Regions from separate parts of the Paeniglutamicibacter sp. GQ140 genome, predicted to be linked through region 4. Evidence: riboswitches for the same ligand, from Rfam matches in the RefSeq annotation. Region 4 holds a riboswitch; each other region holds the start of a gene.

Region 1 (7,571 bases), on a different contig from region 4:
TGACCACCTGACCAAGGGCCGCATCGGCTGGAACGTCGTGACCGGCTACCTGCCCTCCGCCGCCCGGAACATGGGCCAGGAAGACCAGCTTGAGCACGACGAGCGCTACAACCACGCCGACGAATACCTCGAGGTCGTGTACAAGCTGCTCGAGGGTTCCTGGGAAGAAGACGCCGTGGTTCGCGACGCCGAGCGCGGTGTCTTCACCGACCCGGCCAAGGTCCACGAGATCAACCATGAGGGCAAGTACTTCAAGGTCCCGGGCATCGCCATCACCGAGCCCAGCCCGCAGCGCACCCCGGTGATCTTCCAGGCCGGAACCTCCTCGCGCGGCATGCAGTTCGCCGCGGCAAATGCCGAGGCAGTCTTCGTCACTTGCCCCACCAAGGACATGCTCAAGGCCACGGTCACCAAGATCCGCGACGCCGCCGAGGCGGCCGGCCGTGGACGCCACGACGTGCGCATCTACACCATGCAGACCATCATCACGGACGTGGATTCCGCCGCCGCGCAGGCCAAGTTCGAGGACTACAAGTCCTACGCCGACATCGACGGCGCCCTTGCGCTGATCTCCGGCTGGATGGGCGTGGACCTGTCGACCTACGGCCCGGACGACGTTATCGGCGACAACGTGAAGTCCAACGCCATCCAGTCCACCGTGTCGATGTTCCAGCAGGCCAGCGGCGATTCGGGCAACCCGTGGACGATCCGCCAGCTGGCCGAGTGGGTGGGCGTTGGCGGCTTCGGACCGATCACCGTCGGCTCGCCGACCGAGGTCGCCGACAAGCTCATCGAGTGGGTCGAGGACACCGACGTGGACGGGTTCAACCTGGCCTACGCCATCACCCCGGGCACCTTTGAGGACATCGTGGAGTTCATCGTTCCCGAGCTGCAGGCACGCGGCGCCTACCCGACCGAATACGTCGAGGGCACGCTGCGCAACAAGCTCTTCGGCAAGGGCGACCGCGTCCAGGACTCCCACCGCGCGGCGAACTACCGGTTCTCGAACGCCGAGGTCAAGTAGCCGGGAGTAACTCCCGCACGAGTTTCGGGCGGCGGCGCACCATGAGGTGCGCCGCCGCCCGGGCCGTTTAAGGGGCCGTGAACGTTCGGGACGGCCGGCAGCCTGAGACCAGGAAAGAGAGTCAGCCGCCATTTGCCCAGTCGATGAGTTCCGGGGCATGAATTTGTGCACATTATCAACATGACGCCCCGGTGAAGCAAGGCCAGGTTGTTTTTCGCTTCACGTTCTGACTTATGACGCTTCGTGAAGCAAATCCGGCCCCAAAGCCGATCCGTGCGTCGATTTATTTCACGGCGAACCCTTTTATGTTGGTTGTATCGAAGATCCTGCGACACACTTGAATTGTTCGACGCTGGAAACCAACCAACACGAGCACACACCATCCAGAGCGGCTGAGAGACCTGGCTCGTTGACGCCGCAGCAACCACTCCCCTCATGGGGATCCGGTGCTACCGCCAGGACCGATGGAGATAGCCAAACTCTGCGCGGTCCGCCGAATGCTGTCATGTCTTGGACAGGTATTCGACTGATTAGCCATGTCGCGGCGTTCCTCGGGTGAACCGAGAAGGAATGAATCATGGGCAACACCAAACCACCTGCGAAGCGACGCCTTCGCGCCGGCCTCGGCGTCAAGATCCTTACCGTGCTTTCCGTGGCCACGCTGGCACTCAGCGCCTGCGGATCGGGAACCCAAACAGCGGGAAATGCAGCCGACCCGGTAAGCAACGATCCCGTCCAGGGCGGAACCTTCGTGTATGCGGAAGTAACCCCGATCAACAACTGGCAGACCCAAGCCGCACGCTTCTACGAGAAGGCCAATGTGCTCAATAGCGTGTTGGACCGACTGACCTATTTCGACGCGGCAACCGGAAAGCTCGTTGGCTGGATAGCGTCGGATTTCACCGCCAACAAGAACCAGACCGAGTTCACCTTCACCATTCGTGACGGCGTGAGTTTCTCGGACGGAACGGCGCTCGATGCCAAGGCCGTCAAGGAAAACCTGGACGCCCTGGGCAAGGGCATCAAGAGCGCACAGATCGCACCCAACGTCGACTTCGCCGCCTTCAAGTCCGCCGAGGTCGTAGGAAAAAACCAGGTCAAGGTCACGCTCAAGACCCCCGACGCCAACTTCCTGCGTGCCACATCGTCGGTCACCTCGGGCCTGGTTTCCCCTGAAACCTTGACGTTGGACAATGCCGGCCAGTCGGCCATCGCCAACATCGTCGGCTCCGGACCGTTCGTCTTCGAATCCGAGAAGACCGATGAAGAAGTCACCTTCGCCAAGCGCGCGGATTACAAGTGGGCGCCTGAATCAGCGGCAAACCAGGGCGCCGCATACCTGGACAAGCTCGTGGTGAAGTACCTGCCCGAGGTGGCGCACCGTGCCGGAGCGGTCCAAACCGGCCAGGTCGACCTGGTCCGGGGACTTCAGCCCGTGGACGAGCAAACCCTCGCGGGCAGCGGCGACCAGGTGCTGCCGGCCAAGGGAATTGACCTGACCACCAACATGGCGGCAGTGCGCATCGGCAGTGGCAAGCTCGCCGACACCAAGGTGCGTCAGGCGCTCCAGGTCGGCATCGACCGCCAATCCATCAAGGACACGGTGCTGTCGGACAGCTACGTCATCGCCGACTCCGTGCTGAACCACGCGGCCCCCGGGTTCATCGACCTGTCCGCGGATCTGGGCTACAACCCGGAGAAATCCAAGGCGTTGCTCGACGAGGCAGGCTGGGTTGTCGGAGCCGACGGAGTACGCGAAAAGGGTGGGCAGAAGCTGGAAATCACCATCACCAGCTCCAACAACTCCGTGGTCATCAAACCGGCCTTTGAACTCATCGAGCAGCAATGGCGGGAAATCGGCGTCAAGCTCATCAACCGTGCGGCCGACAACACGTTCCTGACCACGGCCATGATCGATCCCAACATCGAGTTCTTCGGAACCCGCCAATTTGCCTACGGCGGACTGGGACCGGTCTTCGGCCCGGAAAACAACACCCAGACCCTGAACGCCGACAGCGAGCTCAACGCGCTGTTCGCCAAGGAACGTTCGGCCACCAGCGAGGCGGAGCACAAGGAACTGGTTGCCGAGGAACAGCGCCAGCTGGTCAGCGAAAAGGCGCTGTCCCTGGTCCTTTGGGACGAAGTCCAGGTCTACGGCGGCAACTCGGATGCGCACGTGGAATTCACCTCCGGCACCGCCCCGATTTTCCAGGGCGCCTGGAAGACCGGAAAGTAGCAACCCCATGGCCGCTTACATCGCGCGACGCATCGGACAAGCTTTGCTGGTCATTTGGCTTGCCTACACCCTGGTCTTCCTGGCCGTGCAGCTGCTCCCGAATGACCCAGTGACGATCTTCCTGTCAGCGGATGCTGCGGCCAATCCGGAAACCATCGCGGCCATGAAGGCGCAATACGGATACGACCAGCCGCTGTTGATTCAGTATTTCAGCCAATTGGCCGGTCTCTTCCGGGGTGATTTCGGGTATTCGCTGGCCTCGGGCCAGCCCGTTGCAGAACGCATCGGTGCAGTGGCCGGGTCGACCTTGGTGCTGGCTTCCAGTGCCTTCGTGACTGCCGTGGTGTTTGCGGTTCTGCTGGTCGCTTCGGCCACGTTGGCACGTCGGACGTGGTTGAAGCGGCTCATCATCAACCTGCCGCCGCTCTTCGCGGCAGTTCCCGTGTTCTGGCTGGGCCTGGTGCTCCTGCAGCTGCTCTCCATCCAACTCGGAGTCATGTCGCTTTTCCCGGATGGTTCGTTCGCCTCGATTGCCGTCCCCGTCCTGGTCCTGGCCGTCCACGTCTCTGCCCCGATTGCCCAGGTGCTGCTCAAGAGTGTGGACAACGTTTACGCCCAGCCATTCGTGGACGTGTTGCGTGCCAAGGGCGCTTCGCCGTCATGGATTTTCTTTCGCCACACCCTCAAAAACGCTGCGGCACCGGCCATGACCATCAGCGGGATAACCGTGGGAACGCTGTTGGCCGGCTCGGTCATCACCGAGACGGTGTTTGCCCGGTCCGGCCTGGGCCAGGTGGTGCTTCAGTCGGTCACCGCGCAGGACGTGGCGCTGGTCCAGGGACTCGTGCTGATCACCGCCACGGCCTTCGTTGTCGTGAACCTGGTTGTTGACCTGCTTTACCCGCTATTGGATCCACGGATCCTCAAGAGTGGAACGCACGGGGCACCGCGCGCACTCGTGGCCTAGGAACGAACGGAGAAGAATCCATGAGCATCAAGCTAGAGGAACCGTTGACGAAGGTTGCCGTGCAGCAGTCCGCCCCGGCCGGCACTCTTGCGCCGGTGGAGATCGTGCCATCTTCCAAGAAGAAATCGGGAGCGCTTAGTTCGCCCGTATTCTGGCTGACCTGCGCCCCGCTGATCATGGTCCTGGGGTGGGCGTTGGTCCCTTCGCTGTTTAGCGGACTGGACCCCATTAGCGGCGTCCCGGCCGAGAAATTCCAGGCGCCCGGGTTCGCCCACTGGTTTGGCACCGACCACTTGGGCCGCGACGTGTTTGCCCGGGTGGTTCACGGCACCAGCCAAACGCTGTTGACCGCGGGACTGGCGGTGACGATCGGGCTCGTCGCGGGGACCGGGCTGGGGCTGCTGGCGGCAACCGCAGGCCGGGCGGCCGACGCCGTCACCATGCGCCTGATCGATGTCTTGCTCGCTGTCCCGGGCTTCCTGGTCTCGCTGATCATCGTCACGGCATTTGCCCCCGGTCCGATTTCCCTGGGAATCGGCGTGGGCATCGCCTCCATTGCGTCGTTTGCACGCGTGGTGCGTTCCGAGGTCCTGCGCGTTCGCAGCCTGGACTACGTGGAAGCCGCCTTCATGAACGGCGGCACGTATTGGTCTGTCGTTTTCAAGCACATCCTGCCCAACTCCTGCGGCCCCGTTCTGGCCCTTCTGGCGGTGGACCTCGGCGTGGCGATCCTCGCGATTTCGGGCCTCGGCTTCCTCGGATTCGGCTCTCCGCCTCCGACCCCTGAATGGGGTCTGCTCATTTCCGAGGGACGGCAGTACCTCGCTTCGGCATGGTGGCTCACGACCCTGCCGGGCGTGGTCATCGTCGTCGTGGTCATCCTGCTCGCCGGTCTTGGCCGACAGCTTCACAAGATCTTCCGTTTCTAGTCAGGGGAACAGCATGAGCACCATCGACTCGGCACCCACATTGCTGGACATTCGTGGGCTAAGCATTCAATACGGCACCGGCGATGAATCGGTCATCGCCGCAGACCACCTCGACATCGCGCTCAAGACCGGCGAAATCGTTGCACTGGTTGGCGAATCCGGCTCCGGCAAGTCCACGCTGGCAAAGGCCATCATCGGATTGCTGCCGGAATCGGCAAAGGTCCTGGGCGGAACGATCGACCTTGCCGGCGACAACCTCCTGAACCATTCGGCCAAGGAACTGGAAGCCATCCGCGGACGGCGCATCGGCATGGTGCCGCAGGATCCCGGAGCCTCCCTCGATCCGGTGAAGACCGTGGGGTCCCAGGTATCCGAGGTTTTCCGCCTGCACCCGCAAGGGCGCAAGCGCACCAAGGCAGAGTTGCGCCGGGAAGTCCTCAGGCTGCTGGAACTGGTCGGGATCGATCGCCCGGAACAGCGCCTGGGACAGTACCCTCATGAGCTCTCGGGCGGGCTGAAGCAGCGGGTGCTCATTGCCATAGCCTTTGCCCTGGAACCCGAGCTGCTGATTGCCGATGAGCCAACATCCGCATTGGATGTCACGGTCCAACAGACGGTGCTCGAGGTATTTACCAAGCTCGCCCGGGAACTCGGAACCGCAGTCATTTTTGTGACCCATGACTTGGCCGTGGCCACGGACATCGCCGACCGCATCGTGGTCATGCAGCACGGCCGGATTCGCGAGGATCGCCCGGTGCGTGAAATCCTGCATGCCCCGGAAGATGCCTATACCCAGATGCTGCTTACCGAGGCCACTGCCACGGGCAAGGGCGCACAAACCACCGGGCCTGAAGGCGCCATCGAGTTGCCGGCCATTGAGGTCCGTGGCCTGACAAAGATCTATGGCAACGGAAAAGCTGAACGAGCAGCGGTGGACAACGTTTCCTTCGCAGTCCGCCCCGGAACCACTTTCTCATTGGTCGGGGAGTCCGGCTCCGGAAAATCCACGACCGCGCGCATGGTCATGCGCCTGCTTGAGCCCAGCGCCGGGACGGTAAAGATCCACGGACAAGATGTCACCCACGTGCGCGGAGCCGGCAAGCGCGACCTCTGGCGCAGCCTGCAACTGGTGTACCAAAACCCGGATTCGGCACTGGATCCGCGTTATTCGGTGTCCCGGATCATCAGCGAACCGCTGGAGAACTACAAGGTCGGGTCAAGGAACGAACGCAAGATCAGGGTGGCCGAGCTGTTGGACGCTGTCAACCTGCCCGCGCGCATGGCCTCCCTCGGCGCGAAGGAACTTTCCGGAGGACAACGGCAACGCGTGGCAATCGCCAGGGCCCTGGCCCTCGGCGCCAAGACGTTGGTGCTGGATGAGGCCCTTTCCGCACTCGATGTCTTGACCCAGGCGCAGATTCTGGCGCTGCTGGAAGACCTCCAGGTCAACCAGAGGCTGTCATACCTCTTCATTTCCCACGACCTGCACGTCGTCGAGCGCATTTCACACGACGTGGGAGTCATGCGGCAGGGGACGCTCGTCGAAGTGGGCCCGGCCTCACAGGTCTTCGGGAACCCCGCCAGCGAGTACACCAAATTGCTTTTGGACTCGAACCCCGGACAGCTGCTGCGCGAGATGGCAAACCGCTAAATCCCGCCAACAAACTTTTTGAAACTCATGGACGCAAAGGAAGAAAAATGAGTGCAACGCACGTGCAGGAACGAACCGAAGAAGCCCGTTACGCGGAATTGAGTGCACGCTTTGCACCGGTGTTCGGCCGGATCGCCGAAGGCACCGTGGAGAGGGAAAACAACCATGTGTTGCCCTTCGAACCCGTGAAATGGCTCAAGGAAGCCGGCTTCACCACGCTGCGCGTCCCGGCCGCGCATGGCGGGGACCCGGTCAGCCATGAACATCTCTTCCGGTTGATCGTGGAACTTTCCGCCGCGGATTCCAACGTCGGCCACTTGCTCCGCTCCCACTTCGCCTTTGTCGAAACCATCGCCCTGCAACCGGAGGAATTCCAGCTCCGTTGGTTCCCGCGGGTGCTCGCCGGCGAGATCTTCGGCAACGCGGCCACCGAACGGGGCGGCAATGCGTTGGGCACCACCAACACCAAGCTTCGCGAGGAATCCGGGCAGTGGCTGCTGAACGGGGAAAAGTACTACACAACCGGCTCCATCTTCGCCGACTGGGTGGTTGTCATGGCCAGCACCGAGGGCGTCGAAGGCCGGCAGTACGCCATCGTGCGCGCCGATGACGCACGGGTACGGATCCTTGACGACTGGGATGGCTTTGGCCAGCCGCTGACCGGTACCGGCACCGCAATCTTCGACGATGTTGTGGTCCCGTTCGAAGACATCATCCAGCGCAAGGTCTCCTCCACCCTCGAGCCGGCCTTCTTCCAGATGGCC
Region 2 (7,571 bases), on a different contig from region 4:
ACGCCGTTTCCTGCCCGAGGTCCAGTCGCTGCGTGCCGTCGCGGTGCTGCTGGTGGTCGCCTACCACCTGGAGCCCCGCATGGTCCCGGGCGGCTTCGTCGGGGTCGACGTGTTCTTCGCGATCTCCGGGTTCCTGATCACCGGGCACCTGCTGCGCGAGGTGCGCAGGACCGGGCGCATCGACCTTCCCGGCTTCTGGGCCGCGCGGGTGCGCCGGATCCTGCCCGCCGCGTTTGCCGTGATCCTCGCGGTGCTGGCCGCGACGCTGGCCTTCCTGCCCGCCACGCAGTGGAAAACCGTGGGCACCGCGGCCCTGGCCTCCGCATTCTCGGTGGAAAACTGGGTTCTGGCGGCCAACGCGGTCGACTACCTTGCCGCCGAGGAAGAGCCCACCGCGCTGCAGCATTTCTGGTCCCTCGGCGTCGAGGAACAGTTCTATCTCTTCTGGCCGCTGCTGGTGCTGCTGGCCGTGTGGCTGGCCCGCAGGCGGGCCGGGACCCGCGGGCGCGTGGGCCGGCGCGAATCGGGCGGCGGGCTTCCACGCACCACGCTCCTGCTGGTCTTCGGTACGGTTGTCCTCGCCTCCCTGGCCTACTCGATGGTGCTGGTTGCCGCCGGGAACCCCGCCGCCTACTTCATCACCCCCGCCCGCGTCTGGGAAATGGCCGCCGGCGGCCTGCTGGCGCTGCTGCTCGCCGAGCCGGAAACCGGCAGCGAGCCCCGCGGCCGCTGGCTCGCGCTGCCCGGCGTGCGGACCGCGCTGGCCTGGGGCGGCTTCGCCGCAATCGCTGCCGCCGCCTTCGGCTTTGATCCAAAGACCCCCTTCCCCGGCCTGTCGGCGGCACTGCCGGTGGCCGGAACCCTGGCGGTGATCCTGGCCGGGGAGACCCGCGGCGCCCTAGCCCCGCAGAAACTCCTGGAACTGCCCGCTGTGCAATGGGTGGGCAACGTGTCCTATTCGCTGTACCTGTGGCACTGGCCCGCACTCACGTTCTTCCTGGTCCTCGCCGGCCGCGAGCCGGGTCCCGCCCAGAGCATCGGGCTGCTGGTGCTCTCGCTGCTCCTGGCCTGGGCCAGCTACCGCTGGATCGAGACCCCGGTGCGCACCCTGGCCCCGCTGGCCGCCTCGAATTGGCGGGCCCTGGGTGCAGGGGCCGCCGCCCTGGTGCTGGTCGCCGCGCTGGCGGTGGCCCCCGGAACCCTGGCCGAGCGCGGCATCGCGGCCCAGGAGCGCGCCGCCGCGACCCTGCTGGCCTCCCCGCCGCCCGGTTTCGGCGCCGCCTCGGTCCCCGCCGGGGCACCGGCCTACCTGGAGGGCGTGCGACAGATCGTCCCGCTGCCCGCCGAGGCCGGGGCCGACTTGCCTGACCTTGGCGATTGCGTGCAGAAACCCAAATCGCCAGTCACCGTCGAATGCGCCAAGGGCGTGAAGGACGGGAAACTGACGATTGCCTTGGTGGGGGACTCGCACGCCACGCACTGGTACGAGGCGATGGAGGCCACCGCCAAGAAAAACGACTGGACGCTGCTGACCTACCTGAAGAACTCCTGCCCCTTCAGCGCCACCAAGCGCATCGCCGAGGCCGACGGCAGCATTTCCTGCCACCAGGCCAACAAGGACACGCTCAAGCGGATCCTGGCCCGTGGGGACGTGGATGCGGTGGTGACCAGCCATTGGGCCGGAGCCGCCTTCGAGAAGGGCGCCGCCGAGGGATTCGCGGACTATTGGGGCCAGCTGGAGGACGCCGGCATCCAGGTCTATCCGATCATCGACACCCCGCGCCCTGGGACCAAGGCCTACGCGCGGGACTGCGTGGCAAAAAATCCCGAGGAACTCGAAACCTGCGGGGCCCCGGAGTCACGGGCCTTCGAGGCCAACGACTACACGCTGGCCGCTGCCAAGCGCGAGCCGCGCACGGAGGTGCTGGATTTCTCCGACCAGTTCTGCGCCGACGGCTTCTGCCCCGCAGTCATCGGGAACGTCCTGGTGTACCGGGACAAGCACCACGTCTCGGACACCTATATCCGCACGCTCGCCCCGGTCTTCGGCGACAGGCTCGTGGATCGGCTGCGCGCCGACGGGCTCATGGAAGCCGCGCGGTGAGCCCCGTGATACACCGCACCCGGCCCAGTCGGGTGCGGCGGTGATTTTCCGCTAGAATGGTTGAGGCTGTTTCTGCCGCGCCCGGCAATCGGGTTGTGGCGACAGCAAATGCAAAGAACCTCCTGTTGCGGAAATGCCGTGACCGTTTAGCCCAAAGGAGGTGGGTTCACATGCGTGCTTATGAATTGATGGTGCTGATCGACCCCGAGGTCGACGAGCGAACCGTTGAACCGACCCTCGGTAAGTTCCTCGATGTTGTCCGTAACGATGGTGGAACCATCGAGAACGTTGACATCTGGGGCCGTCGCCGCCTGGCCTACGACATTCAGAAGAAGAATGAGGCCATTTACGCGGTAGTTAACTTCACCGCTACCCCCGCTACTTCCGCAGAGCTTGATCGCCAGCTGGGCCTCAATGAGACCATCATGCGCACCAAGATCACCCGCCCGGAAGAGGCAAAGGTCGTAGCAGAGTAATTCTGCTGTCCGATCTTCGTAGAACAACACTTTAGGAGGCTCCAATGGCAGGCGAGACAGTCATTACGGTTATTGGTAATTTGACCGCTGACCCGGAACTGCGTTTCACCCCGTCAGGATCGGCAGTGGCGAACTTCACCATTGCTTCGACCCCGCGAACCTTCGACCGCCAGACCAATGAATGGAAGGACGGCGACACGCTGTTCCTCCGTGCGTCGGTGTGGCGAGAGGCGGCCGAAAACGTCGCCGAGACGTTGACCAAGGGCATGCGCGTCATCGCCCAGGGTCGTCTCAAGTCGCGTTCCTACGAAACCAAGGAAGGCGAAAAGCGTAACGTCACCGAGCTTGAGGTCGATGAAATCGGCCCGTCGCTGCGTTACGCCTCCGCAAAGGTCACCCGCACCCAGCGCTCCGGCGGTGGCAGTGGTGGTGGCTTTGGTGGCCAGCAGAACGCGGGCGCAAATGCCGGCGGGTTTGCCGGCGGCAACCAAGGCGGCGGCGGTGGATTCGGTGGCGGCAACGCCGGCGGAAACTCCGGCGGCGGCTGGAATGCACCGGCCAACGATCCATGGGGTGCTCCTGCCGGAGGAAACAACGGCGGATGGGGCAACCCGGGTTCCGACGAACCACCTTTCTAAACAAATTTATTCACCATCCCGCAGAAAATTCTGCGGGCTCCACCTGATAAAGGAGCTCCACGATGGCTAAGGCTGAACTCCGTAAGCCCAAACCAAAGTCCAACCCCTTGAAGGCCGCTGACATCACTGTCATCGACTACAAGGACGTAGCATTGCTGCGCAAGTTCATTTCCGATCGCGGAAAGATCCGTGCCCGTCGCGTTACCGGTGTTTCCGTACAGGAACAGCGCAAGATCGCACAGGCCATCAAGAACGCGCGCGAAGTGGCATTGCTGCCTTACTCCGGCGCTGGCCGCGGCTAAGGAAGGTATACCAACATGGCAAAGCTCATTCTGACCCACGAAGTTACCGGCCTCGGCGCCGCAGGCGACATCGTCGAGGTGAAGGATGGTTACGCACGTAACTACCTTCTCCCGCGCGCCTTCGCCATCACCTGGACCAAGGGCGGTGAGAAGCAGGTTGAGTCGATCAAGGCCGCCCGTGCTGCTCGCGCCGTTGCGAACCTGGAAGATGCGCAGGCACTTGCTGCTTCGATTTCCGCCAAGCCGGTCAAGCTGACCGTCAAGGCCGGCGCTACCGGTCGCCTCTTCGGCACCGTGAAGACCGACGACATCGCCAAGGCTGTTGCAGCCGCTGGCCTGGGCGCGATCGACAAGCGCAACATCGAGATCAACGACCACATCAAGTCGACGGGTAACTACTCGGCGACCGTGCGTCTGCACACCGATGTCTCCGCAAAGGTTGCACTGCAGGTTGTTGCCGCAAAGAAGTAATTCCTTGCGCACCCGCCGTCTTGATTGACGGCAACCCACTGTGGACCCCGCCAATGGCGGGGTCCACAGTGGGTTAAGGCAAGGTTCCGCTCCCGGGGCTGCGGCGGGCAAAAGGCCGGACTCTGGCGCCGGGGCTCCACGTCAAGTAGTTTTGCCCAGGGGAGCAGCGCCCTCCCGGCGTCGCCCGCCCGGCGATTCCCGGGGAACGGGCAGCGCAACTACCAGGAAGGCACGTTCATGAAGCTGACATTGACGGAGTTCGTAAGTCTCGACGGGGTGTCGCAGGGCCCCGGGTCTCCCGAGGAAGACCCGACCGACGGGTTTACCCAAGGCGGGTGGCTGGTCCCGCACATGGACGAGGCATTCATTGAGCAGGCAGCGCAATGGCTCGGGGAAGCCGACGGGCTGCTGCTTGGCCGTCGCACCTATGAGGCCTTCGCCCGGGATTGGCCGCAGATCACCGACCCGGACGACCCGTTCACGGTGCTCATGAATTCGCTGCCCAAGTACGTTGCATCGCAGACACTGGCCGAGGGAAGCTGGGACCCGACCACGGTTCTCTCCGGCGACATTGCCGCCAGGGTTGCGGAGCTCAAGGCCCGGCCCGGCAGGGAGCTGCAGATCCACGGCAGTGCCCGCCTCGCCGGCTCATTGCTTGCCGAGGGGCTGATTGACGAACTCCGGCTTGTCGTGGCTCCGGTTGTCCTTGGCCGCGGGCGACGCCTCTTCCCCGAGGGCTGCGCGCCGGCCGGGCTGCGTCTTTCGAGCAGCAAGACCACCCCGGGCGGGCTTGCCATCCTGGTCTACCAACGTGCCGGCGAGGCCGCCTATGCGACGTACACGGGGGTCTCGGACGTCGCCTAGGCCGGGAATGTCGCGGCGTCGCAATGGCGGCTTGGTTGCGGATCCGCAGCCCGTGCGGTGCAGGCGTCTTCTTCGGCCGTCCCGAGGGGTCCCGGCGTTCACGTGCGGACAAGGGCCTCTTGACCCTCATGGGCGGGATCGGGGCATATGGTCGCACAATCTTCGATTCTTACGCTTCGTGACTTAGTGTGTCGAAACAAACTTTGACGAGACGTAATTATTTCTTCTAACGTTAGTGATGAATCAAGAGTGTCAACGCAAGGCCCTGGCCCGTTGACCGGCAACCCTCTCACGGTGGTGGGGTGCTCCAGGTGATGATTCGGCCTACCGGGACCCGGGAGGCAAGTACCGCACACCTTGCTGGTTGGCGCGTGGATTGCGCGCACCCGCGAAGGTGGGCCGAAGCCGAAGGATTGAGCATTATGACACTCACCTCTGACCTCACCCCCGATACCCTGCGCAACGTCTTTGCCCAGCACCCCTCGGGCATTGCCGCACTCTGCGCCATCGTGGACGGGCAGCCGCAAGGGATTGTGGCTTCGTCCTTTACGGTTGGCGTGTCCATGGATCCGCCGCTGGTGATGTTCGCGGTCCAGAACACCTCGAAGACGTGGCCGTTGGTGCGCACCAGCGGGCGCATTGGCGTCTCGGTGCTGAGTGAAAAGAACGAGGGCGTGTGCCGACAGATCGCCTCGAAGTCGGGGGACCGTTTTGCCGGGCTTCGCCTTGATTCGACCGACGAGGGTGCGCTCTTCCTGCATGACGCCACCCTGTGGCTCGACTGCTCCATCGAGCAGGAGGTCCCCGCGGGGGACCACCATGTGGTGCTGCTGCGCGTGCACGGCCACCAGACGCACGACAACGCCAACTCGCCGCTGGTGTTCCACGGCTCGGCATTCCGTCGCCTGGATGCCGAACAGCTGGTCTCCTAGGGCACCTGACACGTGGGGGCTCCCGGTCCGCCGCAGCGAATCCTGGATTCGCCGCCGCGGGCCGGGAGCCCCTGTCGTTGCGCGGCGGTTTGCCTATGAACCTCTGTGCACCACGCCCATCATGTATCGGTAGCCGTCGCGGGCCAGCTGGGCCAGGACCTCCAGGTCGACGTCGGCAAGCTTGTTCACGTAGAGGCATGATGCCCCGACTTTGTGCTTGCCCAGTTTCGCCAGCAACTTCCCGGCGGTCGGGGCGATGGTCAATCCGTAAAGAGCCAGGTTCGACGCCCGTGGAGAGAAGCCGATCGCGCAGGCATCACCTTCGCGGCCGGAATCGTATTTATAGTGGTAGCTGCCATACCCGATGATGGTTGGCCCCCACATGGTCGGTGGCTGTCCGCTGGCCTCTTCCATCATCCCCAGCAGGACCTCGGCGTCCGCGCGCCTCGTCGGATGTGCCACCGCCGAAACGAATTCCTCCGGGTCATCGGCTGTTGGGACGGTCTTGTTGGCGCTCATGCGGCCCAGTATGTCAGGCGACGGTGATCTCTATCAATGCCCGCTATCCCCAGAACCCCGGCAACTTCCGGCGTGTCTGTGGATAGGTTGTGGGTAACTGTGAAAACGCGACCGGTTTAACCCCGGAATCTCGGGGTTTTTGTGTGTATAACCGACGATTACGCCCGTGGTGGATGTGGATAAATAGTTTGTATCCACAGGCGTGGATTCAGGTAATGCCTAGTCACGCGCGTTTTTTGCTCAAAAAAATGGTGTAATCCACAACCTTCTCCCCAGACTGTGCACACAACACGCCGCGAGGTTCACAGGTTATCCACATGGCCTGTGGATAACCGTGTTGGGTTTGGTGGAAAACAGGTCTAGGGTGACAGTGTTCCCCACCTATTTCCACAGGTTCGCGGTGCCCTTGCGCACGTGTGAGATTGAACCTAACGAATCGTCCGTGCTCCTTGAGACACTGACTGGGTAATGAAGCGGAAAATTGGGAACCCGCGAAGCTTGAAGGGAAAAACCCGTGTCGCTAGCCAGCACCGAAACCAGCTCCGATTCACATGGATCGGACTATGGCCGCACTCCACCGCAAGACCTCGTAGCCGAGCAAAGCGTCCTGGGCGGCATGATGCTGTCCAAGGACGCCATCGCAGACTGCGTGGAGGTGCTGCGAGGGCTGGACTTCTACCGCCCGGCACACGAGGCGATCTACGAGGCCATCATCGACCTCTACGGCCGCGGCGAGCCCGCCGATGCCGTGACCGTCTCTGACCTGTTGACCAAGCGCGGCGAGATCACCCGCATTGGCGGCCCGGCGTACCTGCATACGCTCATCCAGTCCGTGCCCACCGCCGCCAACGCAGGCTTCTACGCCGAGATCGTGCGTGAACGCGCGGTCCTGCGCCGACTGGTTGATGCGGGCACCAAGATCGTGCAGCTCGGCTACTCGCAGGACGGCGAGGTCGACGCCATCGTGAACGAGGCCCAGGCCGAGGTCTACAAGGTCGCCGAGCGCCGCACGGCTGAGGACTACGTCCCGCTGCGCGACATCATCGAGGGCACCGTCGATGAAATCGAATCCGCCGGCAGCCGCGGCGAGGGCGTGATTGGCGTTCCCACCGGGATCTTCGAACTCGACGAGTTGACCCAGGGGCTGCACGGCGGTCAGATGATCGTCATTGCCGCCCGTCCCGCCGTGGGCAAGTCGACGTTCGCACTGGACTTTGCCAGGTCGGCATCGATCAAGCACAACATGACGTCCGTCTTCTTTTCGC
Region 3 (7,571 bases), on a different contig from region 4:
CGGGAGCTCAGGCGGCGAGCCCGAGCGCGAAGATCGCCGAGGCCGGATCCGCCACTCCGCGGCTCGTGCTCACCTATGACGGGGGACTGCTGGTGGCGGACGCGCGTGACGGCGCAGTCCTCTCGAACCACAAGCTTGCGGGCTTCAACCGCGTCAACCCAGCGGGCGATGGCCGCCGGGTGCTCGTCTCCACCGCCGGGGGATTCCAGGTCCTGGACTCCGGTGTCTGGTCCGAAAAGCATGGTGAACATGCCCATCACTACACCTCAGATCCCTCGCTGACCGAGCTGGTGTTCCCGGCCGCCAAGCCCGGGCACGCAGTGGTCCACGCCGGGCACACCGCCCTCTTCGACGACGCCACCGGCAAAATCAACATCTTCGAATCCACCCAGCTGGACAACAGGGCCCTGCCCCGCACCGAGGACGTGGCACTGCCCGAAGCGCACCACGGGGTGGCCGTGCGGCTCGCGGACGGGACCCTGCTGGTCACCGACGGCAATGCCGAGGCCGTCAACGCGGTGAAGCTGCTCTCCGCGCCGGATGCCGAGCACCGGCGAACCACCGTGGCCGAATCCCGGCAGTGCCCCGGCGTCCACGGCGAGGCGGTCGCCAAGGACGAGGCCATGGTGGTCGGCTGCGAGGACGGCATCCTGGTCATCAAGGACAAGAAGATCGCCAAGCTCGAGGCGCCTGATGCTTACGGACGGATCGGAAACCAGGCAGGATCCGAGGTCTCGTCCGTGGTGCTCGGGGACTATAAGAAGGACAAGGACGCCGAGCTCGAACGCCCGCAAACCTTTTCGTTGACGGATACCGCGACCAACACCCTCAAGCTCATCGACATCAACTACAGCTATTCGTTCCGCTCCCTGGCCCGCAGTGCCGGAGGGGACGCGCTGCTGCTGGGAACCGACGGCAAGCTGCATGTCTACGACGTGAAGAACGGGAAGGAAAAGAAGGCCATTGCCGTGGTCGGCGCATGGGAAGAACCGATCGATTGGCAGCAGCCGCGCCCGACTGTGCACGTCTCCGGGGGTACCGCCTATGTCACCGAACCGGCCACCAAGGAGTTGCACTTCGTGGACCTGAAGACCGGCAAGGTCTCACGGAGCGTGACCCTGCCGGAAGTTCCCAACGAGATCACCTCGATCAAGGGATAGCGGGAACCCGCGCCCCAAGGGAAACAAAAAAATCGTGGGTCGGTGCCGTTCCCCTCGAACGGCACCGACCCACGATCGGTTCATGGTGGCGCTAGCCGGCGGTAACCAGCTCGACGCTGACAGGGGTCGGGTTGCTGAAGATGTCCAGCACCGGGCAGCGTGCATCGACGGTTGCCTGCAGCTCCTCGTAGCGCTCGCGCGTCTCCGGGCCATCGATCTTGACCGTCAGGCGCACCTCGCCGAAGCCCGGGCGGATGGTTTCCTCGATGCCGAAGAGACCGCGGACATCCAGGTCGGCCTCCGCGCTGATTTCCAGTGAGTCGATCTTGAGACCCAGCTGGTGTGCGTACAGGCGGTAGACCACGACCTGGCAGGAAATGAGGGCGCCGAGGGCAAATTCCACCGGGCTGGCCGCCACGTCGTCCCCGGCCAGTGCCTCCGGTTCGTCGACGATGAAGCGGTGCTTTCCCGCGGTGATTTCGCTGGACACCGAACCGGTGGACACTCCGCTGGCCTTGAAGGTCAGCGCCGCGCTGGCCGTGTTGGCGGCAATGCGCTCGCCCCAGGCGGTGCCTGCCGCGGTGAGCTTTTCTGCGCGAATCTCATCAAGGGTGCTGTCGATCAGGGTTTCGGACATGGAAGTTCGATCCTTTCGTGGTTGGCGCATGCCTTGCACAACGCCATACTTACGCCGATCCGGTTGGGTGGCGTCGAATCTTCACCTGGCGCACCCCGCTATGACGAAGAGGGTTGCGGTCCAATCGACCAGGGCCGTGAATGATTGGAGCTCGTGATTCTGTCTACGAGTGTTGCCGATTCCGTGGCGCCCGCGCAAAGCGCAGCCTTAACAAATCTTCACGATGAAACGCTCTTTCGTCGAACAAGTGCCCGTTCTTTTGCCGATTCGGGCCAATGCGGCGAATGGATCAAGGCGTTGGAGGCAGCATGGCGAAGAAACCACGCCGCGTGCCGGGGCCGATTTCACTGCCGGGAAACGCCATGGGAGCCCGTGCTATCCGGCAATCGGCCGGGTTCGGAACGGGCGGTCGTCCCGGGGGCGAACAGGCGACATGGATGCGCCCAGACTCGCCGACGCCGTCGGCCCCGACCCTTCCAGGTGGAGGGCCGGGGCCGGGGAACGGTTTCGCGCCAGTCAGCTTTCGCGTGCCGGGGCGTCGTTGGCGTTGAGCTTGGAGAGCAGGTCGGCGAAGCGCTTGATTTCCTCGGGGTCCCAGGAAACGAGCCGGTTCCTCAGCAATTGGCGCGACGCCGCGCTGGAGGCAAGATAGCCCGCACGCGCGGGTTCGGTGATGCTGACCAGCATGGCCCTGCCGTCGCGCGGATCCGGAACGCGGGTGACCAGGTCCTTGGCCTCGAGCCATTTGATCATCCGGCTCATGGTCGCCTTGTCCACCTGGAGTTCCTCGGCAAGGATGATCTGCTGCTGGGCGTGCTCGCGCGCCAGGATGGAGAGCACCTTGTAGCCCAGCGGCTGAAGTTCAGGATGGATCGCGGCGGCGCGCTTGCGGATGGCCTGGCGCGCCTTGACGACCATGATTGAAAACTCTTTTTCCACGTCCTCGATCAATGGATCAAGGGTTTCGTGATCAGTTGCCGATCCCGGGTCGGGTCGGGATTCGGAGAACGGTGAAGTCATGGGAATCATTTTAGTGGCGATCCGCCGATTCGAATCCTTCGCGACGGCGCGTTTGCCATTTCCGCGCGCCGGCGTTTTGCCTGCGTGGCGCCGCGCCGGCCCGGGCCTGTCCGCGGTGTTGACCTCGGCTGTTGCCCACGAACCCGATGCGGCAGTTCCCGCCGGGTTGGACCCCCAGCGAATTCACGGCAAACTATCGGTCCGAAGGCTTCACGGATCCGGTTGCGGCGGGCACAATTGCTAATTGTTGAACACCGCCAAACGATGGAGAACACCATGGGCACGATTCTCAACCCCTACATCAGCTTCCGCGATACGGCGCGTCCCGCGCTCGAGTTCTACCAGTCGGTATTTGGCGGTGAACTGGATTTGCGCCCCTTCGCGGACTACGACTTCGCCAAGACCGGCAATCCGGAGGATGACAACAAGATCATGCACGGTCACCTGCGTGCACCCAACGGCCTGAACCTGATGGCGGCCGACACCCCTGCCTCCATGGAGTGGAAGGGCGGCACCGCCATCTCCGTCACGCTCAGCGGCGACGACAAGGACGAAATGACCGCGTATTGGAAGAAGCTCAGCGAGGGTGCCACGATCGGCGAGGAGCTGGCCGAGGCCCCGTGGGGAGACTCGTTCGGCATGCTCACGGACAAGTTCGGGGTTGACTGGATGGTCAACATTGCCGGGCCCGGGAACGCGGGGCAGTAAACGCCCGTTCCGCAGGCGAGGGGGCCAACGTCACCAAGCCAGCATGAAAAATGCGTGGGTTAGACCCTGGGCGGTCCAACCCACGCATTTTTGCGTCGATGGCGTGAGGGCGACAGCCAGCGAGCACGGGTGCGTCCTGGCTGCGGCCGCTTCGCCTGGACCACGCCCACCCTGCCTTTGTCAGGATCCGGTTTCCTTGGCCCTTCGACGGCGCTGCCCATATGTTTCCATGTCGTAGTCGTTGCCGAAGGCTGCACGAAATGGGTGTTCAATCCGGTCAAGGATGTGCGGCCTTCGGCCCGTTCGGCGCGGGCTTCCTTGACCTCCAATCCGCAGCGAACCAGACTCAACCGTAGTCAACACCGTATTTCCAGGAACAGAGGATGCCCCGATGGAACACGAACTCGATCTCATAGTCATCGGCTGGGGCAAGGGCGGAAAGACGCTTGCCGGAACCATGGCCCGTGCCGGGCAGCGGGTGGCAATCATCGAGGCATCGCCTGATATGTATGGCGGCACCTGCATCAACATCGGCTGTGTTCCCACCAAGGCGCTGATCCATGACGCGGACATCCGCCCCGGTAACGGATTCGACCCCGACTACTTCGATGCGGCGGTGCTGCGCCGGGACAAGCTGACCGCCGCGATGCGTGCCAAGAACTTTTCCATGCTGGACGGGCTGGATTCGGTCATCACCATCACGGGCAGGGCCAGCTTCATCTCGCCGCGCCGCATCAGGGTCGAGGCCGGGGAAGAAACCCTCGAACTTGAGGCCAAGCGGATCATCATCAACACCGGCGCCGTGCCCACGATCCCGGACCTTGACGGCGCGCGCATCGGCGGGCGCATCCACGACTCCACCACGCTGCAACACGCGCCGCTGCCCAAGACCCTGGTGGTGGTCGGCGGCGGATACGTCGGGACCGAGTTCGCCTCCATGTTCGCGCACTTCGGCTCGAAGGTCACCGTGCTGGACCGCGGGGCACGGGCACTGAAGAAGGAGGACGAAGACGTTGCCGCCGAGGTCCTCGAGGCGCTGAACGACGTGGGGGTGGAGGTGCGGGTGGGAGCCAGCGTGAAGCGCATCGGCCAAGACACCGACTCCGCCCTGGTGCACTACGATCAAGACGGCCAAGTGCGATCAATCGAGGCCGACGCGGTGCTCATTGCACTCGGGCGAACCCCGGCCACCGGCGGGCTGAACCTGGAATCCGCAGGCATCGAGCTCACCGCATCGGGGGCCATCAAGGTCGATGGACGCATGGCCACGACGGCCGAGGGCGTATACGCGCTGGGGGATGTGAACGGCGGGCCCCAATTCACCTACGTGTCCCTTGACGACAACCGCGTCGTCGCCGATGCAATCCTGGGAACCGGCAAGCGCACCACGGCCGACCGCGTTGCGGTTCCCCACACGATCTTCACCACCCCGCCATTGGCCCGCGTCGGGCTCAGCGAGGACCAAGCTCGGGCGCAGGGCCTGGAGATCAAGGTCGCCGTCAAGAAGGTAGCCGAGATTGCCGCGATGCCCCGACCCAAGATCGTGGGAGATGCACGCGGCATCGTCAAAATCGTGGTCGATGCCGACTCCGACCGGATCCTCGGCGCGGCCCTGATGCACGTGGATTCCCAGGAAGTCATCAACCTTGTCGCGCTGGCCATGCGCCAGGGAGTCACTTCATCCACGCTGCGCGATTCGATCTTCACCCACCCCTCGTCGACGGAGGCGTTGAACGAGGTGCTCGGTTCGTTCGCCCGCTGATTCCTCCTCGGTCACGCGGGGACCCGGATGCGGTGACTGAAAGCCGCAGACCATAAGATAAAAGCGTGCAAGACCTGCTGACCAGCCTGGGCCCCGCACTCGACCTCATAGGGTGGGTGGCGCTCATTGCCGCGGCCGGATTCTATGCCTTTGCCGTGGCCGAACGTCGCCGGGATGCGGAATGGAAGACCGCCGATTATGAGATCGCCGTGCTCGAGGGGCAGGAATGCCTGGTTTTCCACACCGCGGACGGCACCATCCGCAGCGAGCTTCTGGTGCTCGAACACCCCCGCGCTCCCGAGGGCAAGGCGCTGGTGTACTACCGGGAAGACAAGTCCGGATCCTGGCAACTGGAAAAGCCGCGCTCAAACGTGCGCTTCCTGTATTGGACGGCGGCGGCCCTGGCGGCCGTCTTTGCACTCAGCAAGGTCCTGGGCATTATTGCCCACTGGGACTAGCCAGCCCGGGAATTCACGCCAAAGCGCGATGATCCGGGAACCGGATTCCTCATTGGCCGCCATCCACAGGTCGATTCCCACCACCGGCGCATGGAGGTTCCGTTGCGCGCAGGAATACGCCGGCGAACCGACAAAGGGGTTTTGGATTCCGGGATGTCGACGTCTCGGCTGACCCGCAGGAGCTTCCCGTCGAGGCCCGCCGTGCGCCGGTGCATCTTTACGGCACGCGCGTGGTCCGCGCCGGCCCAAGACCACAAAAGCGGCCCGTTTCTTCGGGGACACCGCAGGAGATGCCGGTGACCCCGGAAGAACCGGGCCGCTTGATGATGGTGTGCGACTACTTCGCGGCGGTCAAGGAATCGACCCATTCCTGGTTTTCGGAGATCCACTGGTCCACGATCGGGGCGTAGTCCTGGGTGTCGGCACCGTTGAACATCGCGTTTTCAAGGGAGAAGAGCTTCTCGTCATCGATCTTGAAGTCCTTCATCCAACCGGTGAGGGTCGGGAAGTCTTCCTTGAAGGTCAGGCTGCCGTAGGTGCTGATGTGCTCGGCGGTGCCCAGCGTGCCCTTGGGATCCTTGAGATCCTTGATCGGGAACGCATCATAGGCCCAGTGCGGACGCCACAGTGTCACCAGGACGTCGTCGCCGGCATCCGTGGCCTTCTTCAACTCGGTCAGCATGGCGGGGGTGGAGGAGGTCACGTAGTCCATCTTCTCCAGACCGTACTGCGGGATCACTCGCTCCTTCGTGGCCTTGGTCAGCCCGGCTCCCGGGTCGATGCCCACGATTCGATTGCCGAACATGTCGGCCTTGCCGGCGAGCTCATCCAGGGACTCGATGTCCGCGTCCTTGTTCACGGCCACGGTGAGCTTGGCGTCCTCGTACCAGGTGCCCAGCTCCTGGATCTTGTCACCATACTTTTCGGCCTGGGTCGCGTGGGTTTCCGGAAGCCAGACGTCCATGGCCATGTCGAAGTCGCCGGTGGAAATGCCGGAGAAGACCGGGGCCACGTCGGCGCTGGTCAGCGTGACGTCGTAGCCCTTCTTGGCCAGGATGCGCTCCCACAGGTGGGACACGGCAAGGCCTTCGTCCCATCCGGCGAAGACACCGATGGTGACGTCCTTCTTGTCACCGTTTTCCGGGCCGGCGGCCGCGCCGCTGCCGGAACCGCACGCGGTCAGCGCCAGGGTCGAGGCCGCGGCCACTGCTATCAAAGATGCGAGTTTCTTCCTCATGATTCGTGCCTTTCTCGACGGCCCCGGTGTTGCGGGGCCGCTAATGGGGGGTGATTACGCTGCAACGTGTTGCTTGGACCTGCTCAGCGAAGCGGTGACGCGATCAAGGAAGATCGCGAGGATGACGACGGAGAGACCCGATTCCACACCCAATGGGGTGTTGAGGCCGGTCAACGCCGCGTAGACGGCGCCGCCGAGCCCTCCGGCGCCGACCATTCCGGCAATGACAACCATGGATAGCGAGAGCATGATGATCTGGTTGATGCCGGCCATGATGGTGGGCATGGCCAGGGGGATCTGGATCTGGCGCAGGATGCGCATCGGTGAGGCACCGAAGGCCTGGCCTGCCTCGACGACTTCGCTGTCCACGGAGCGGATGCCCAGTTCGGTGAAGCGGGCACCCGGTGCCAGGGCAAAGATGATGGTCGCCACGATGCCCGGGACCGGTCCAATGCCCAGCAAAAGCAGCACCGGGATCAGGTACACGAATGCGGGCATGGTCTGCAGGAAGTCCATGACGGGTTTCACGACGCCCGAGACAGCGCCGGACTTTGCCGCAGCGATGCCCAGCGGGACGCTGATGATCACC
Region 4 (7,571 bases):
ATCAGGAAGGCGGCAAGCGTCAGGGAGCCGATGATGCCGACGAGTTGCCTGGTGGGCAGTGTTGGCGGGGTCTGGCGGGCAGGGGCCGCCGGCGGGGAAATCGTGTCTTCTGTGGACATGGCCATCGGAAGCTACCTCTTCTGTAAGATTCGAACGACTAAAATCATGTCACGGTCTGACACCTTTGGTAAGTTAAAACTGTCAGAGTGTGACATGAAATATACTTGGAGGAGAGCCGCCCCCTGCCGGGGCGGACCTTCTTGCGAGAAAAGAGCCGAACCTTGGGTATCCGTGAAGAGCACCGCGCCCAGATGCTGCGCGAGATCCAGCGTGCCACGCTGGACCTCGTGGAGGAACAGGGCCTGGATGCCACGACGATCGGCGACATCGCCGCGCGCGTGGGCATTTCCGAGCGCACGGTCTTTCGCTACTACGGTTCAAAGGAACATGCGCTCATGCCCGGCCAGCAGAGCCTGATCGACACGCTGGTGTGCAGCGAAAGTGCCCACGCCGAGGCCTCCGGAATCCTGGGGGACCTTCTGGCGGTGTGCCGTGAGCTCTTTGCGCTGGAGGTCGCACAGAGCGATTTCCGCAGGATTTCCCGCCTGATGGTCCGGGAACCGGAGATGCTGCGGATTGTCGCGCGGCAGGAGCGGAACCTGGTGGAGGCCCTCAGTTCGGCGTTGGTCCAGCGGGGGCCGCTGAGCCCGATCCAGGCGCTCCTGGTTGCCGAAGTGGTCACCGCCGCCTGGCGTGTCGCCTGGCAGACTTTCGCCCGGCAGGAATTCGACGGCGTGGAGTCCGATCCGGTGGAACTCTTCGACGAAACCGTGCGTGAGTTGGGGAGCCTGTTTCCTCGCGCGTGAGGCCCGGACCCCCGGAGTTCAGTTACGACGGGTTAACTTAATGCGGATCGGCGGCCAGGGTGCCGGTTTCCCCGGCTTTTCGGGGCGAAACGGGGCCGGGGGAGAACGGGAGCCTCGCCACAAAAAGTGTCTGGACGCAGCAAATCGGGTAAGTTAGGGCTGTTGAGATCAATTCGGACTACACATATCCGATAAGACCGTTCAGGGAGACGCCACACCTATGGCCAAGATTATTTACACCCACACCGACGAAGCTCCGATGCTGGCAACCCACTCGTTCCTGCCGATTGTCGAAGCGTACGCCTCGACCGCGGGTGTAGAGATCGAGACGCGAGACATCTCGCTGGCCGGCCGCATCATTTCCGTCTTTGGTGATTACGTCACCGCCGAACAGCAGGTTCCCGACGCCCTCGCCGAGCTTGGCGCACTGGCCAAGAGCCCGGATGCCAACATCATCAAGCTGCCGAACATCTCGGCTTCCATTCCGCAGCTCAAGGCAGCCATTGCCGAACTGCAGGCCGCCGGCTACGCACTTCCGGACTACCCGGACAACCCCTCTTCCGACGAGGAAACCGACGTCCGCGCCCGCTACGACAAGATCAAGGGTTCCGCCGTGAACCCGGTGTTGCGCGAAGGCAACTCGGACCGGCGCGCCCCGTTGAGCGTGAAGAACTACGCCCGCAAGAACCCGCACACCATGGGTGCCTGGACCGCTGACTCCAAGACCAATGTCGCAACCATGGCCGAGGACGACTTCCGTGCAAACGAGAAGTCCGTGGTCATCGACGCGGACCAGAACCTCTCGATCCGCTTCGTTGGCGAAGATGGCGAAGTCAAGGTCCTGAAGAAGTCCCTGCCGGTGATCAAGGACGAGATCATCGACGGCACCGTGATGCACGCCGCCTCGCTGAGCGCCTTCCTGAAGGACGCGATCGCCCGCGCCAAGGCCGAAGACGTGCTCTTCTCGGCACACCTGAAGGCCACCATGATGAAGGTCTCCGACCCGATCATCTTCGGCCACGTCGTCAAGGCCTACTTCTCCGAACTCTTTGAGACCTACGGCGAGCAGCTCGAGGCAGCCGGCCTGAACCCGAACAACGGCCTTGCGGCCATCCTCGGCGGGCTCGATGACCTCTCCGACGACGTGCGCGCCGGCGTCGAGGCACTGATCGCCAAGGGCTTCGAGGAAGGCCCGGCCATCGCCATGGTCGACTCCGACAAGGGCATCACCAACCTGCACGTCCCCTCCGACGTCATCGTCGACGCCTCCATGCCCGCCATGATCCGCACCTCGGGCCACATGTGGGACGCCGAGGGCAAGGAACGCGACACCCTGGCAGTGCTGCCGGACTCCTCCTACTCGGGCATCTACCAGGTCGTCATCGACGACTGCCGCGCCAACGGCGCCTACGACCCGACCACCATGGGCACCGTCCCGAACGTCGGCCTGATGGCCCAAGCGGCCGAGGAGTACGGCTCCCACGACAAGACCTTCGAGATCAAGTCCGCCGGACACGTCCAGATCCTGGATGCCACCGGCGGCGTGCTCATCGAACACCAGGTCTTCCCGGGTGACATCTGGCGCGCCTGCCAGACCAAGGACGTGCCGGTGCGCGACTGGGTCAAGCTGGCAGTCAACCGCGCCCGCGCCTCGGCCACCCCCGCGGTGTTCTGGCTGGACGAGACCCGCGCGCACGACGCCGTGCTGATCTCCAAGGTCAACGAGTACCTCAAGGACCACGACACCGAGGGCCTGGTCATCGAGATCCTCTCGCCGGTCGATGCCACCAAGTACACCATCGAGCGCATCCGCCGCGGCGAGGACACCATCTCGGTCTCCGGCAACGTGCTGCGCGACTACCTCACCGACCTGTTCCCGATCCTCGAATTGGGCACCAGCGCCAAGATGCTTTCCATCGTGCCGCTGATCGCCGGCGGCGGCCTGTTCGAGACCGGTGCCGGTGGCTCGGCCCCGAAGCACGTGGCCCAGCTGGTGAGCGAAAACCACCTGCGCTGGGATTCCCTGGGCGAGTTCCTGGCCCTGGCCGTCTCCTTCGAGCACCTGGCCAACACCTCGGACAACGCGCGCGCGCAGATCCTCGCCGACACACTGGATGCGGCAACCGGCACCTTCCTGCTGGAAAACAAGTCGCCCAAGCGCAAGGCCGGCGAGCTGGACAACCGCGGCAGCCACTTCTACCTGGCCAAGTACTGGGCCGAGGAACTGGCGGCACAGACCAAGGACGCCGAGCTGGCAGCGGCATTCAAGGCCGTCTCCGAGGCACTGGGCGGCAACGAGGAGGCCATCGTGGCCGAGCTCGCCGCCGTGCAGGGCGCCCCGGTCGACCTGGGCGGCTACTACCGCCCGGTCGAGGAAAAGGTCGCAGCCATCATGCGCCCGAGCTCCACGCTGAACGCGGCGCTGGAACTGCTCACCAAGTAGTCCCTCCCCTTCCGCAAGGAAGCACGGCAGAGGCCGCCACGATCCTACGATCGTGGCGGCCTTCGTCGGTTAACCGTGCCCTACAGCCCGCGGCCGACCTCCCAGATGCTCTCGGAGGTTCCGGTGAGCAGGGCGTTGACGGAGGCGGCCTGCGCGTCGGTGAACGAGGCGATGTAGTCCACGATGGCCCGCGCCCTGCCCAGGCGCTCGATCTCGCCGGCCGGGACGTTGCCGGCGGGTCCGGGGGTCTGAGCGTAGAGCTGGCGGTATTCGCCGGTCGCCGCCTCGACCGAGTCAAGCAGCCGGCGCGGTGCGCGGGCCGCATCCTGCGGGTCATCGAGCCAGGCGGCCAGCCCCTCGGCCAACGACCTGATGATGCGGGTCTGCCCGCGCTGGTAGAGGGCCAGGTCGGAGCGTTCAAGCACAAAGCGCTCGTGCACGAACTTGAGCACCACCACGTCGTGCCAGGCCTCGTCGGCCAGGCGCACGTGGCCGCTGCGCACCCCGGGGTCCCTTTCCACCGCGATGGAGGCCTGCAACCTGTCGATCCAGCGGCGGGTGAAGCCGGTGACGGCGCGGTCCGCATCGAGCCCGCCGTCGTAGGGCAGGGAAAGCAGCCCCTCGACCAGGTCGTGGCCCACGCGCAACACCGAGGCCCGGAAGGCGTCGGCGTTCGCGATCCACGGGTCCTTGGCTGCCACCCGGCGCCAGGTGCGCTCCAGCCCGTGGCCGGGCAGCCGCGGGTCCAGCTCGCGCATATCCAGGCGGGCCAGGTCCGGCCCCGATTCGAGCCAGTGCCGCAGCTCGGTGGACACCAGCGAATACTGCAGCACCCCGGCGCGGTAGAAGTCGTCCAGGTCGTGCACCGCGTATGCAATGTCGTCGGCGATGTCCATGACCGAGCATTCCAGGGTCTGCTGGTGTTCGGCGATCTGCGGGAAAACCGAAAGCACGTCACGCATCTCGGCCTCCTCGATGTCGTAGGCCGAGTATTTCAGGGCGGCGTTTCCGCCGCCGAGGCCCACGCCGCGCGGCAGGAGTGCCGGGGACCGGGCCGGCAGGGAACGCCATTCGTTGCGGGTCCAGGGGTACTTGAGCACCGCCGCCCGCACCGCCCGGGTCAGGTTCATCCCGCGCGGGCTCGCGTCGCAGCTGTCCAGCGCGGTGAGGATGCGGAAGGACTGGGCGTTGCCCTCGAACCCGTCGGGCAGGCGCAGGATCTGCCGGGCGGCCCGGTCCAGTTCCTGTTCGCCCAGGTGCCCGAAGGGCGGGTGGCCCAGGTCGTGTGCGGCCGCGGCGGCCTGCACCACCACGGGATCGCAGCCGCCAAGCTCGGCCACGAGTGAGCGCGTCGGCTCGTCGGCGTTGCGCAACCCGATGGCAATCGAGCGGGCCACGGCCGAGACCTTGAGCGAGTGGGTGAGCCGGTTGTGCACCACGGTGCCCGCGCCGGCCTGCGGAATCACCTGGGTGACCGCCGAGAGCCGGGAGAAATAGGGGGAGAAGCGGATGCGTTCGATGTCGACGCGGAATTCGTCTTCGCCGGGCCGCGAGTCCTCGCGGATCGGCCGCTCGCGGCCGCCGGTCTGGTGGGTGGTGTTCCTGTAGTCCATGGTGCGCACCAGCTTAGTGCGCACCCGGTGCGGGCGCCCCGCGACCCACGGCATCTTCGGAGGATGGCGCGGATCATCTGGATCGGCGCCGAACCCCCGGAGCCGGTATCCGTCGACACAAAGGCGTCACAGAAACCGGGACGAGTCACACGCTGGAACCACATCCCCGTGAATACGGGTGTTCCGCGGGTTCCGGGTCCGTAACAATGTGACCGTCGCTCCGCCCGGAAATGACGCCGCATGGACACATGAAGTGTTTTTGCCCTTCGTGACGGCTGCATCGGCGAGCGCCTTGCGCACCTTGTCGACGCTGTTCCAAGATGAATGCATCAACCATCAAGAGCGGCTGAGAGATCTGGCTCGTTGACGCCGCAGCAACCATCGTCCGATGGATTCCCCTCGCGGGGACTCCGCTCGGCGAGGGTGCTAAGGCCAGAAGCGATGGAGCCGCTTCAGCGTTCACTCATCATCGCCGCAGGAAATCCGTGACGGATCCCTGGGGCTTTGGTGGCGATCCCTGATGCCTCCCTCGAATCGACGAGGAGACACGCATGAGCATTGAAACGACAGCCGCACCGCCGTCCCTGTCCTACGAGCTGTACCCGCCGGTGAACCGCGACGCCACCGAGGGGATCTTCAACAGCATCGCGGCCCTGGAGGCGACGGATCCCGACTACGTGTCGGTGACCTACTCGGGGTCCCCGACAAGGAGGAACGCGTCGCTGGAACTGATCGAGCACCTCATCCAAAACACCCGGCTGCGCCCGCTGGCGCACCTGACCTGTGTGGGGGAGAGCCGCGAATCCCTGCAGAACCTGATCCGGCACTTCATCTCCCTCGGGGTCCGCGGGGTGCTGGCCCTCCGCGGGGACCTGCCGACGGACCCGGATGAGTGGCGCGGGGAGTTCCCCTTCGCCCGCTACCTGATCGAGTTGATCCGCGAGGTCGAGGCCGACCACTCGGCCGCCCTGGCCGGCGGGCGGCTGGGGGTGGGCGTTGCCGCCTACCCGATCCGGCACCCGGAGTCCCCGTCCTTCGAGCACGACGTCGAGGTGCTGCTGGCCAAGGAGCGCTCCGGCGCGAACTACGCGATCACGCAGGTCTACTTCCGGGCCGGCGAATACACCAACCTCGTGGAATCGGCCCGCCGCGCCGGGGTCACCATTCCGATCATCCCCGGGGTCATCCCGCTGAACTCGCTGCGGCGCCTGAACCGGCTGGCATCGATGACGGGCATTGCCCCGGACCCGATCCTGGCCCACGCCCTGGAGACGGCGGACTCGGATGGCGAGCGCCACCGCATCGGCGTGGACGCCGCCGTCACCCTGGCCAAGCGCGCCTTCGACGACGGGGCGCCGGGCGTGCACCTCTACACCTTCAACGACCACCGCGGCTCCCTCGATGTCATCGAGCGGCTCGAATTGCCGCGGACCCGTGCCAGGGCGTCCAACGCCTGGGCAACCCGCGCCGCCGTCTAGACCCACACACCTTCCCATTACTTTCCACCACGCCAGAACAACAGGAGAATCACCATGACCAAGGCAACCTTCCCGGCAGCATCCATCCTCGGCTATCCGCGCATCGGGCCCAACCGCGAGCTCAAGAAGGCCCTCGAGGCGCACTGGGCAGCACGCACCGACGAGGCCACGCTGCACGCCGCCGCCCGTGAACTGCAGAACGCCAACCTGGCAAGGCTCACCGGGCTGGGCCTTGCGGCCGACGACGCCTCGCTTCCCGGCGACTTCGCCTACTACGACCAGGTGCTCGACGCGACCGTCGCCCTCTCGGCGCTGCCCGCCCGCTTCGCCGACCTGGCCGACGCCAACGGCGCCATCGACACCGCCGCCTCCTTCGTGCTGGCCCGAGGCGACGAATCCCGCGCCCCGCTGGAAATGACCAAGTGGTTCGACACCAACTACCACTACCTGGTCCCGGAAATCGGCGAAGCCACCCCGGTCAAGGCCAACGCCGCCGCCCTGGTCGAGTCCTTCGCGGCACACGCCGCCCAGGGCAACACCATCCGCCCCACCCTCGTGGGCCCGATCAGCTACTTGCTGCTGGCCAAGCCCGAGGACGGCGCACCTGCCGGTTTCGACCCGCTCTCGCGCATCGACGAGGTCGTTGCCGCCTACGGCGAGATCCTTGCTGCACTTGCCGCCGCCGGCGCGCCCTGGGTGCAGCTCGACGAGCCGGCACTTGTCACCGACCGCGGCGCCGCCCTGGCCGTCCCCGGTGCGCTCGCCGAAACCGTCTACACGCAGCTGGCCGCCGCCACGGCGCGCCCGGCCCTGCTGGTGGGCCTGGGCTACGGCACCGCCGGGGATCCCGCCCGCCCGGGCGCCACCCAGGGCCTGCTGGCCCGCACCGGTGTCGAGGCGGTGCACGCCGACCTGGTCCGCGGCGCCGTGCCCACCGCCGAATTCCTCGGCGACCTTGCCGGTTCCACCCTTGTTGCGGGCATCGTTGACTCGCGCAACATCTGGCGCAACGACCTGGCCGCCTCGCTGGGCACGCTCGCCTCCCTGCGCACCGAGGTCGAAAAGGCCGGCGGCACCCTGGCCGTGGGAACCGCCACCTCGCTGCAGCACGTCCCGCACGACGTCGCCCAGGAGGCGAACCTGCCGCCCCACCTGCCCGAATGGCTGGCCT

What was found. Region 4 has a riboswitch for S-adenosylmethionine ahead of AC6CHY_RS08635 (methylenetetrahydrofolate reductase). Riboswitches for the same ligand answer to the same signal wherever they lie in the genome.
Region 1: another riboswitch for S-adenosylmethionine. It lies ahead of AC6CHY_RS10300 (ABC transporter substrate-binding protein); the one in region 4 lies ahead of AC6CHY_RS08635 (methylenetetrahydrofolate reductase).
Region 2: another riboswitch for S-adenosylmethionine. It lies ahead of AC6CHY_RS15785 (flavin reductase family protein); the one in region 4 lies ahead of AC6CHY_RS08635 (methylenetetrahydrofolate reductase).
Region 3: another riboswitch for S-adenosylmethionine. It lies ahead of AC6CHY_RS00865 (OsmC family protein); the one in region 4 lies ahead of AC6CHY_RS08635 (methylenetetrahydrofolate reductase).

What each region holds. Positions count from the first base shown of each region.
Region 1 is NZ_JCAXDW010000006.1:55,190-62,760, forward strand. It holds gene AC6CHY_RS10295 (LLM class flavin-dependent oxidoreductase) at 1-1,024, shown strand, start outside; SAM riboswitch class I at 1,401-1,495, shown strand; gene AC6CHY_RS10300 (ABC transporter substrate-binding protein) at 1,602-3,260, shown strand; gene AC6CHY_RS10305 (ABC transporter permease) at 3,268-4,227, shown strand; gene AC6CHY_RS10310 (ABC transporter permease) at 4,248-5,156, shown strand; gene AC6CHY_RS10315 (dipeptide ABC transporter ATP-binding protein) at 5,170-6,807, shown strand; gene AC6CHY_RS10320 (acyl-CoA dehydrogenase family protein) at 6,855-7,571, shown strand, end outside.
Region 2 is NZ_JCAXDW010000012.1:69,374-76,944, reverse strand. It holds gene AC6CHY_RS15815 (acyltransferase family protein) at 1-2,104, shown strand, start outside; gene rpsF (30S ribosomal protein S6) at 2,275-2,580, shown strand; gene AC6CHY_RS15805 (single-stranded DNA-binding protein) at 2,625-3,218, shown strand; gene rpsR (30S ribosomal protein S18) at 3,281-3,520, shown strand; gene rplI (50S ribosomal protein L9) at 3,536-3,991, shown strand; gene AC6CHY_RS15790 (dihydrofolate reductase family protein) at 4,229-4,855, shown strand; SAM riboswitch class IV at 5,097-5,209, shown strand; gene AC6CHY_RS15785 (flavin reductase family protein) at 5,278-5,787, shown strand; gene AC6CHY_RS15780 (DUF1801 domain-containing protein) at 5,881-6,306, opposite strand; gene dnaB (replicative DNA helicase) at 6,821-7,571, shown strand, end outside.
Region 3 is NZ_JCAXDW010000001.1:183,450-191,020, reverse strand. It holds gene aztD (zinc metallochaperone AztD) at 1-1,160, shown strand, start outside; gene AC6CHY_RS00865 (OsmC family protein) at 1,252-1,797, opposite strand; SAM riboswitch class IV at 1,838-1,956, opposite strand; gene AC6CHY_RS00860 (MarR family winged helix-turn-helix transcriptional regulator) at 2,314-2,817, opposite strand; gene AC6CHY_RS00855 (VOC family protein) at 3,094-3,525, shown strand; gene AC6CHY_RS00850 (FAD-dependent oxidoreductase) at 3,917-5,287, shown strand; gene AC6CHY_RS00845 (hypothetical protein) at 5,353-5,745, shown strand; gene AC6CHY_RS00840 (glycine betaine ABC transporter substrate-binding protein) at 6,083-6,982, opposite strand; gene AC6CHY_RS00835 (ABC transporter permease) at 7,037-7,571, opposite strand, start outside.
Region 4 is NZ_JCAXDW010000005.1:39,881-47,451, reverse strand. It holds gene AC6CHY_RS08655 (MDR family MFS transporter) at 1-119, opposite strand, end outside; gene AC6CHY_RS08650 (TetR/AcrR family transcriptional regulator) at 282-866, shown strand; gene AC6CHY_RS08645 (NADP-dependent isocitrate dehydrogenase) at 1,087-3,309, shown strand; gene AC6CHY_RS08640 (deoxyguanosinetriphosphate triphosphohydrolase family protein) at 3,390-4,976, opposite strand; SAM riboswitch class I at 5,253-5,370, shown strand; gene AC6CHY_RS08635 (methylenetetrahydrofolate reductase) at 5,474-6,400, shown strand; gene metE (5-methyltetrahydropteroyltriglutamate--homocysteine S-methyltransferase) at 6,455-7,571, shown strand, end outside.